DNA from 3 places in the Bacillus yunxiaonensis genome. Region 3 is predicted to be linked to each of the others. Evidence: riboswitches for the same ligand, from Rfam matches in the RefSeq annotation. Region 3 holds a riboswitch; each other region holds the start of a gene.
What was found. Region 3 has a riboswitch for S-adenosylmethionine ahead of WAX78_RS09810 (bifunctional O-acetylhomoserine aminocarboxypropyltransferase/cysteine synthase). Riboswitches for the same ligand answer to the same signal wherever they lie in the genome.
Positions count from the first base shown of each region.

Region 1: linked by a shared signal. The riboswitch ahead of WAX78_RS11690 (methionine ABC transporter ATP-binding protein) and the one ahead of WAX78_RS09810 (bifunctional O-acetylhomoserine aminocarboxypropyltransferase/cysteine synthase) in region 3 are both predicted to bind S-adenosylmethionine.
Region 2: linked by a shared signal. The riboswitch ahead of metK (methionine adenosyltransferase) and the one ahead of WAX78_RS09810 (bifunctional O-acetylhomoserine aminocarboxypropyltransferase/cysteine synthase) in region 3 are both predicted to bind S-adenosylmethionine.

Region 1 covers NZ_JBAWSV010000003.1:477,834-481,116, forward strand. The annotation lists gene WAX78_RS11675 (toprim domain-containing protein) at 1-232, shown strand, start outside; gene WAX78_RS11680 (thioredoxin family protein) at 244-543, shown strand; gene WAX78_RS11685 (hypothetical protein) at 697-1,041, shown strand; SAM riboswitch class I at 1,168-1,275, shown strand; gene WAX78_RS11690 (methionine ABC transporter ATP-binding protein) at 1,437-2,462, shown strand; gene WAX78_RS11695 (methionine ABC transporter permease) at 2,455-3,120, shown strand; gene metQ (methionine ABC transporter substrate-binding lipoprotein MetQ) at 3,222-3,283, shown strand, end outside.
Region 2 covers NZ_JBAWSV010000010.1:48,944-52,226, reverse strand. The annotation lists gene pckA (phosphoenolpyruvate carboxykinase (ATP)) at 1-1,252, opposite strand, end outside; SAM riboswitch class I at 1,472-1,596, shown strand; gene metK (methionine adenosyltransferase) at 1,763-2,962, shown strand; gene WAX78_RS21935 (DUF3139 domain-containing protein) at 3,047-3,283, opposite strand, start outside.
Region 3 covers NZ_JBAWSV010000003.1:88,694-91,976, forward strand. The annotation lists gene WAX78_RS09805 (chloride channel protein) at 1-870, opposite strand, end outside; SAM riboswitch class I at 1,284-1,387, shown strand; gene WAX78_RS09810 (bifunctional O-acetylhomoserine aminocarboxypropyltransferase/cysteine synthase) at 1,479-2,774, shown strand; gene metA (homoserine O-acetyltransferase MetA) at 2,755-3,283, shown strand, end outside.

The DNA.
Region 1 (3,283 bases), 390 kb from region 3:
GTCGAAGATGGATGAACTTATTGATCAGCTGTACGATAAAGAAGTGTATGTGCTTGTGGACGCAGATGATGCAGGAGAGAAGCTACGCAAACAGTTTCGCCGAGAATTTCCACATGCTGAGCATATTTATATTGATCGTTCGTATCGTGAGGTTGCAACTGCACCATCAAATCATTTAGCGAACGTTTTATGGGGAGCTGACATCGACGTTTATACAGAATTTTTACGGTAAGGAATGGTAGAATGATCGATTGGACAGGAAATGAAGCTGTAGCCGCAGTTAGAGATCAAAATAAAACGGTATTATACGTATATACGCCAATGTGCGGTACGTGTCAACTTGCTAAAAAAATGTTAACGATTGTTGAAGCAGCATTACCTCACTTGGAAATCGGGATGTTGAATTTAAATTATGCACCGCATTTTGCGCGGGAGTATGAAATTGAAAGTGTTCCGTGTTTACTTATATTTGAGAAAAATCAACTTGTGAAAAAAATATATGCATTTCAATCTGTGGAATATTTATATATGGAATTACAATAGGCGGCAAATATTTTGCCGCCTCGACATATTTCTTGGGAAATATAAGCAACAAATTGTTTTTCGTACAACTTTTGTCGAGAGAAAGATACAGGAGAGCTCGTTATAGAAATGGAATGGTATTATGTAGAACGTGATATGAGGAGTGTGACGAAGATGAAATTGTATTCACTGCTTCAATCATTTGTAACATATGCCAATACGCAGTGTCATTTAGAACCGCTACTGCCGCAATTTGAACGGGCTGTTTGTTTTACTTTTCAAGATGAACGTTATTCATTGAAAATTTCAAGAGAGAAAATTGAGCTTACGAATGTTGCAATGGGAACGGAAGAACTTGTTTGCTTTCAAGAAGATGACTTGCAGTTATTGATTACTGGACAAGTTCGTTTGCAGTCACTATTGCGTAGAAAGGCCATTACATATAGAGGGACATATAAAACAATGTTATTATTAGAATCTGTATTTCACATTTGTAAGCCGCTACGAGTGGGTGCTTAAATTTCAGAAATTTTATTCTTTGCGAAAATTTCTGTTGACATCCATTTCATGCGTTGATACAATTCAAAACATGAAATAATGAAAACTTCATAACGACAAAATCAGACGAAATTTACATCTGATTTTCTCTTATCAAGAGAGGTGGAGGGACTGTGCCCTATGAAACCCGGCAACCGTCAACTTATGTTGAAATGGTGCCAATTCCTGCAAAGCGAATGCTTTGAGAGATGAGAGGAAAGGATAATAGTAATTTATGTATATAAACCTTTCTGCTCATTTTAAAGCAGAAAGGTTTTTTTGTTGTTTCAGTGTAGGAGGACGCTCAAACAACAAATCATTTTTATAGTTATAGCGGCGAGCCGCTTACGCTTTTTAACTAAAAAGGGGTGACATCAATGATTGTGTTAGAAAATGTAAAGAAAATATATCGCTCCAAAAACGGTGATGTTACTGCTGTTGATAATGCGAATTTACAAATAGAAAAAGGCGAAATTTTCGGAGTTATCGGATATAGCGGTGCCGGAAAGAGTTCCTTAATTCGCTTGTTTAATCAACTGGAGAAACCGACGTCTGGAAAAATTACTGTTGGAGAGCGTGTGATTTCAGCGATTAGAGGAAGAGAACTTAGAGAAGCTCGTCAAGAAATCGGGATGATTTTCCAGCATTTTAACTTACTTTGGTCACGAACTGTTCGTGAAAATATTGCTTTTCCACTTGAAATTGCTGGAGTGGAAAAAGAGAAAAGAAAACAGCGTGTAGATGAATTGATTCGTCTTGTTGGTTTAGAAGGACGGGAAGATGCGTACCCATCTCAGCTAAGTGGTGGACAAAAGCAGCGTGTTGGTATTGCGAGAGCTTTAGCAAATAATCCGAAAGTATTATTATGCGATGAAGCAACATCAGCATTAGATCCAGAAACAACAGATCAAATTTTAGATTTGCTTCTCGATATTAATAAACGCCTCGATTTAACGATTGTACTCATTACGCATGAAATGCATGTGATTCAAAAAATTTGTAATCGTGTTGCTGTTATGGAGAAAGGGAAGATTGTTGAAAGCGGCAGCGTTTTAGACGTATTTCGTAATCCGCAGCAAGACATTACAAAGCGCTTCGTTAAGCAAATAACAGATTCTGAAGATGCAGATGAAACAATTGAACATTTACTAGAGAAATACCCGGAAGGAAAAGTCGTGAAACTGCAATTTATTGGCGAAGCGGTGGAAAGACCAGTTCTGCAGGAATTAATGAGAAAAGATGGAATTGAAGTGAGCATTCTGCAAGGAAATATTGCTCAAACGACAAACGGGGCGTATGGAAGTTTAATTGTTCATTTAAAAGGTGACGAAGATGCAGTTGCAGAGGCAGTTGCAACAATTCAACAAGAGCAAGTGGAGCTGGAGGTGATTGCACATGGATAATGTGTTTCAAAATGTAGATTGGGATCAAATGTTAGAAGCTACGCAAGAGACGTTATACATGACGGCAATTGCTACACTTGCAACGTTTGTATTGGGTCTTATTCTTGGATTAGTACTGTTTCTTACAGGAAAAGATAATCTATGGGAGAACAAGCCGGTCAATGTTGTAATTGGCGCGTTTGTAAATATTTTTCGTTCTATCCCGTTCATTATTTTAATCATTTTACTGATTCCATTTACGAAGTTTCTTCTTAATACGATTCTTGGAGCAAGTGCCGCATTGCCAGCATTAATTGTTGGAGCAGCACCGTTTTATGCGAGAATGGTTGAAATTGCGCTTCGTGAAATTGATAAGGGTGTTATTGAAGCATCGAAAGCGATGGGAGCAAAGACGAGTACAATTATCTTAAAAGTATTGATACCAGAATCTTTACCAGCACTTATTTCAGGTATTACGGTAACGGCAATTGCACTTGTGGGCTATACAGCGATGGCTGGAGTTGTTGGAGCAGGCGGTCTTGGTACCCTTGCTTATTTAGAGGGATTCCAACGCAATAATGGTGATGTCACTCTCATGGCAACAATTCTTGTGCTTATTATTGTATTTATTATTCAAATGATTGGTGACCTTCTTACAAAGCGACTTGATAAAAGGTAAAGAGAAGTTTAGGAATTATTGGGATAAAGAGTTTTCGTCTAAAACGAAAACTCCCTATAGATTTTATATTTCGAATATTGGGAAAGAAAGGGTGTTACAACATGAAGAAGGTATTATTTTCAGCACTTCTTGCTGTATTTGTATTTGCATTAGCTGCTTGTGG
Region 2 (3,283 bases), on a different contig from region 3:
CGTGCTTCTCGATTTTTTCTCCAAGCATTTCTGCATAGCGAGATGCATCAAGCGGTAAGAATGGAGAACCGAAGCATGTTGAGAATGTTACTTGCGGTGAAGTAATACCACGCTCAGTTCCTGCTAGTTTACTAGTAAAACCGCTTAAGAAATGGTACATAGCTTGCTCTTTCGTTAATTTGCTGATTGGAGGCAATACGCCAAATGCATCAGCAGTTAAGAAAATGATTGTATTTGGATGACCTGCAACGCTAGGTAATACGATGTTATCAATTGCATCAATTGGATAAGCTGCACGTGTATTTTCTGTTAAGGCAGTGTCATCATAATTTGCAATGCGTGTATGATCATCAAGCACCACGTTTTCCAAAACAGAGCCGAATTTAATCGCGTCAAAGATTTGTGGTTCTTTCTCGCGAGATAAGTTCACACATTTTGCATAGCAACCGCCTTCAATATTGAATACGCCGTTATCAGACCAACCATGCTCGTCATCACCGATTAATTTGCGGTTCGGATCAGCAGATAATGTTGTTTTACCTGTTCCAGATAAACCGAAGAATAAAGCAACATCGCCTTCTTCACCTACGTTTGCAGAGCAGTGCATAGAAAAAATATCTTGCTCTGGAAGTAAGTAGTTCATGATAGAGAAGATTGATTTTTTCATTTCACCAGCGTATTCTGTACCTCCGATTAACACGATACGCTTTTCAAATGAAACAATAATAAATGTTTCTGAGTTTGTGCCGTCGACTTCTGGATCTGCTTTAAAGTTTGGTGCAGATACAATTGTGAATTGTGCATCATGATTTTTTAATTCTTCCTCAGTCGGACGGATGAATAATTGATGTGCAAATAAGTTATGCCATGCATATTCATTAATAACTTGAAGAGGAAGACGGTAGTTGCGGTCTGCTCCTGCAAATCCTTTGAATACGAATAGCTCTTCTTTTTCTTTTAAGTATTCCAATACTTTTGTATATAATTTATTAAAATGCTCTTCAGAAATCGGTTGGTTTACAGAACCCCAAGCGATTTTATCCGTAACAGATGCTTCGTCTACAATAAATTTATCTTTCGGAGAACGTCCTGTATATTTTCCTGTTGAAACAGAAACAGCGCCAGTAGAAGTTAATTGTCCTTCTTTTCTCATTAATACTTTTTCCGTTAATTGTGGAACGCTCAATTGAACCTGTGCATTGCTTCCGTTTAAAAGTTCATGTAATCCAATTTGGACATTCACAGTACTCATATTTATATACCATCCTTTATTTAATTTATAAATATCTCTCATAATCCCTATGAAGAGTATAACACAATTATATAAATAATGTATACTATTTATTTGTTTTTGTTTGTGTTATTATATTACTTTTTTCCATATATTTCTGCCCTGAAAAACTTATAGGAATATGTGTATATGGATTGACAAATGAAAAGCATTTCTTTAGTATAGTTGAGGACGGATACTCTCTTATCCCGAGCTGGCGGAGGGACAGGCCCGATGAAGCCCGGCAACCTCACTTGTATGTATGATAAGCGCAAGTGAATAGGTGCTTAAACCTGTGCGAGGTGTAATATCTCGAACGATAAGAGCGAAAAGGGCAAAAAGCAGTATGCAAGTAGCGAATACAACCTTTCCTCTATTATAGGAAAGGTTTTTCTTTTGCACTTGTGGGAGAATACATGAATGTCGCAGTTTGTGGCAAATTAAGGATGAGTTCCGTACAATATATACATTTACTGTAGGGAGGTTTACCACATGACAAAAAAACGTCATCTGTTCACATCTGAGTCTGTAACTGAAGGACATCCAGATAAAATTAGTGACCAAATTTCTGATTCAATTTTAGATGCAATCTTAGCAAAAGATGCAAACGCACGTGTAGCTTGTGAAACAACAGTAACAACTGGTTTAGTATTGGTAGCGGGGGAAATTACGACTTCTACTTATGTAGATATTCCCAAAATCGTTCGTGAAACAATTAAAGGAATTGGTTATACTCGTGCAAAATATGGTTTCGATTCAGAAACTTGTGCAGTTTTAACATCTATCGATGAGCAGTCTGCTGACATCGCAATGGGTGTTGACCAAGCGTTAGAAGCACGCGAAGGTCAAATGACTGACGAAGAGATCGAAGCAATCGGTGCAGGCGACCAAGGTTTAATGTTTGGTTTCGCATGTAATGAAACAAAAGAATTAATGCCGCTTCCAATTTCTCTTGCTCATAAATTAGCTCGTCGTTTAACGGAAGTACGTAAAGATGATACATTACCATACTTACGTCCAGACGGTAAAACACAAGTAACAGTTGAGTACGATGAAAACGGTAAACCAGTTCGTGTTGATACAATTGTAATTTCTACACAACATCATCCAGAGATCGCTTGGGAACAAATCGATCGCAACTTAAAAGAATTTGTAATTAAACCAGTTGTACCAGCTGAATTAATCGATGAAGATACAAAATTCTTCATTAACCCAACTGGCCGCTTCGTTATCGGTGGACCACAAGGGGATGCTGGTTTAACAGGTCGTAAAATTATCGTAGATACTTACGGTGGATACGCTCGTCACGGCGGCGGTGCATTCTCTGGTAAGGATGCAACAAAAGTTGACCGCTCTGCAGCATACGCAGCTCGTTACGTTGCGAAAAACATCGTAGCAGCAGGTCTTGCTGACAAAGCAGAAGTACAACTTGCATACGCAATCGGCGTAGCGAAACCAGTATCTATCTCTGTTGATACATTCGGCACTGGAAAAGTATCTGAAGAAGTATTAGTAGAACTAATCCGCAGCAACTTCGATCTTCGCCCAGCTGGTATCATCAAAATGTTAGACTTACGTCGCCCAATTTACAAACAAACAGCAGCATACGGCCACTTCGGACGTACTGATGTAGATCTTACTTGGGAACGTACAGACAAAGCTGAAGCTTTAAAAGAGCAAGCTGGTCTATAATATAGGAAGAAAAAAGCTTTGCGCGTGTGCGCAAAGCTTTTTTTATTTAAATCATATGGTAACGTAGCGTTGTAAACGAGAGTCCTAATACTCCCCAAAATGTTTATGTTTGTATGAATAAGTGTAAGGATTTACCTTGCTATCAAGTAATGTTTCATTATAAGCAAGAACTCCTTTTCTTTCTGTATCTCCAATTTTTTGATAGCGATACGTATAGATAACATGTGATTCATCCTTGTACGTAACATCGACCATATATCCGAACTTAAAGTCGTACCGTACTTCAAGACTTTTTAAATCATCTTTCTGGTCGCCTTGTGA
Region 3 (3,283 bases):
TAATTGGTGTTCTCCTGAAAATAGTGTATACGGAAGTATAGTTCCTGCAATCCCTAAAAGAATACCACCTATAATTGCTAATGTTAGTTTATATTCTTGAAAAGGCCGTACTATTTTTTCTAATATATGTTCCACTTTGAAATAAAAATAGCCTACACCAGTGCCTATGCAAATAAGAGGCAGAAAGGCAATCCACTCATGGAGTGCAAAAGATCCTTCTCCAAACTTAACAATAAAAGATCCTCGATTATCGAGTTGACTTAGCAATAAATAAACAGAAAAACCAGCAAAAGTAGTAGCAAGATATACAATAGTCTTTTTCCCTTTAAAAGCTTCAGTGATTTGTGTATCCTCATGTTCGTTTGGAGCTAAATAACCGAATAGCGGTGCATTAAAAATAACACTTAAAGCAGCACTAATCCCAATTTCTGTTAGTTCATGCATTCCTTTTAAAGTAAATGTAAAGCGATCACCAACCCACGTACAAAGGCCACCTATAATCCCAACAAGTGCTGCTTCTGGTCCTAAGCTTGCGCCAAATACTAAAACAATAACAGCTGTTAACGTAGCTTTATGCACAAAATGGTACTCAATTCTGCCTGTTTTCTTATATTCAGCCATGGTCTCTGGCATTAAACGAGGGTATGTACCGAAGTATTTCTGTGACAGGCCGACAAGAATACCACCAATTACTGTTACACAAATTGTGTAATAAGGGGGTAATCCCAATTCTTTAGGTAAATATCCCCAAACAAGCTGAATTCCAGCATTTGTGACAACTAAAAATAACCAGACTACAGCACCAACTATAGCACCTAGGAACATACCGTACATGATGAGTAAATAGTGCATGTTTCTCCTAATAGTCATTCTTTATGCCTCCTTTATGTTACATTCATTATGAAAAAGTAAGAGATTCTAATACGAAAATAGTTGGATAACTAATTCAATATGCATATTATCTTTTTAAGGGAACTACTTATTCAAGATACATTACAAAAATTAGCAATATTATTTTATGAAACTGTAAAACATCTGTAAGTATAATTGCTTTTTTGTATGTGCTTTGATGGTTACTAAAATTAAATGTAACTCTTTAATTTTACATAGTAAGTGAAGTTTTTAAAACGTATTTTTGTCTTTCTTTGGAACATTAATGTTATTTTTATATAGTTTGAATCTTAAGAATAAATAATTAAATTTATTTATACTTTTCGTGAAGATTCAGAAAAATGAATTGACACTAGGAAATATTTGCTATAAAATCAACGGTAATTGCATAAGTCTTATCAAGAATAGGTGGAGGGACCGGGCCCTATGAAACCTTGGCAACAGCCGTAAAGCGGAATTGTGCCAAATCCTGCAGGTATTTCCTGAACGATAAGAAAGGCTACATGTCGAGCGTTTATCTAAACTGCTTCTTTCTTATTTAGGAAAGAAGCAGTTTTTTTATGTTAAAAAAGAAAGGGGATTGAGAAATGAGCAATACAAGGGGAAAAGGAACAATTTGTGTCCAAGGTGGCTATACGCCGAAAAACGGTGAACCGCGTGTTTTACCGCTTTATCAAAGCACGACGTATAAATACGATACATCTGATGATTTAGCAGCTCTCTTTAATTTAGAGGCAGAAGGTTATATTTATACTCGTATTGGTAACCCAACGCTTGCAGCATTTGAGCAGAAACTGACAGAGTTAGAAGGCGGCGTCGGTGCGGTTGCAACTGCATCAGGGCAAGCTGCAATTATGTTAGCGATATTAAATATTTGCGGCAGCGGTGATCACCTTCTTTGCTCATCAACAGTATACGGCGGTACGTTTAACTTATTTGCAGTTAGTCTGCGGAAACTTGGCATTGAGGTTACTTTCTTTAATCCAAACTTAACTGCTGATGAAATTGTTGCCCTTGCAAATGAGAAAACAAAGCTTGTGTATGCAGAATCGCTTGGAAATCCAGCGATGAATGTTCTTAACTTTAAAGAGTTTTCTGATGCGGCAAAAGAGCTTGAGGTGCCATTTATCGTCGACAATACGTTAGCGACGCCGTATTTATGTCATGCTTTTGAACATGGTGCAAACATTGTCGTTCATTCTACAACGAAATATATTGATGGTCATGCAAGCTCACTTGGCGGTATTGTCATTGATGGCGGTAATTTCGATTGGAGTAAATTTCCTGAATTTGTTGAACCAGATCCAAGTTATCATGGTGTGAGTTATGTGGAAAGATTCGGGCAAGCGGCATACATTGTGAAAGCTCGTGTGCAGTTATTAAGAGATTATGGAAATTGTATGAGTCCATTCAATGCGTATGTAAGTAATATTGGCTTAGAAACGTTGCATCTTCGTATGGAGCGTCATAGTCAAAACGCATTAGCTGTTGCACAGTGGTTATCGCAGCATGAACGCGTTGAGTGGGTCAATTATCCAGGACTTAAAGATAATGAAAATTATGCATTAGCACAAAAATATTTACCGAAAGGCGCGAGTGGTGTTTTAACGTTTGGAGTAAAGGGGGGGATTGAATCTGCTAAGCAATTTATTGCAAATGTGAAGCTCGCAGCATTGGTGACGCATGTTGCAGATGCAAGAACTTGTGTGATTCATCCTGCAAGCACAACGCACCGTCAGCTTAGTGAAGAGCAGCAGCGTCTGGCAGGTGTAACGCCTGATTTAATTCGGTTATCTGTTGGTATTGAAGATGCGGCGGATATTATTGCTGATTTAGCAGAAGCCCTTTCTGGAGGAAAACAGTATGCCGATCATCATTGCTAAAGATTTACCCGCTCGTAAAGTATTACAAAATGAAAATATTTTCGTGATGACGAAAGAACGAGCAGAAACACAAGATATCCGTGCTTTGAAGATTGCTATTTTAAATTTGATGCCAACAAAGCAAGAAACTGAAACGCAGTTGCTTCGTTTAATTGGAAATACGCCGCTTCAGCTCGATGTACATTTACTTCATATGGAATCTCATACATCAAGAAATGTGGCACAGGAGCATTTAACAAGTTTCTATAAAACATTTCGAGATATTGAAGGAGAAAAATTTGACGGGTTGATCATTACTGGTGCCCCGGTTGAAACACTTCCTTTTGAAGAGGTAGATTATTGGGAAGAATTGAAGCAAATTATGGACTATTCGAAGGAGTATGTTACATCGACGCTTCACATTTGTTGGGGAGCACAAGCAGGGTTGTATTATCACTACGGTGTTCCAAAATATCCGCTTCAGCAAAAGATGTTTGGTGTGTTTGAGCATGAAGTGCAGCAAGAGAATG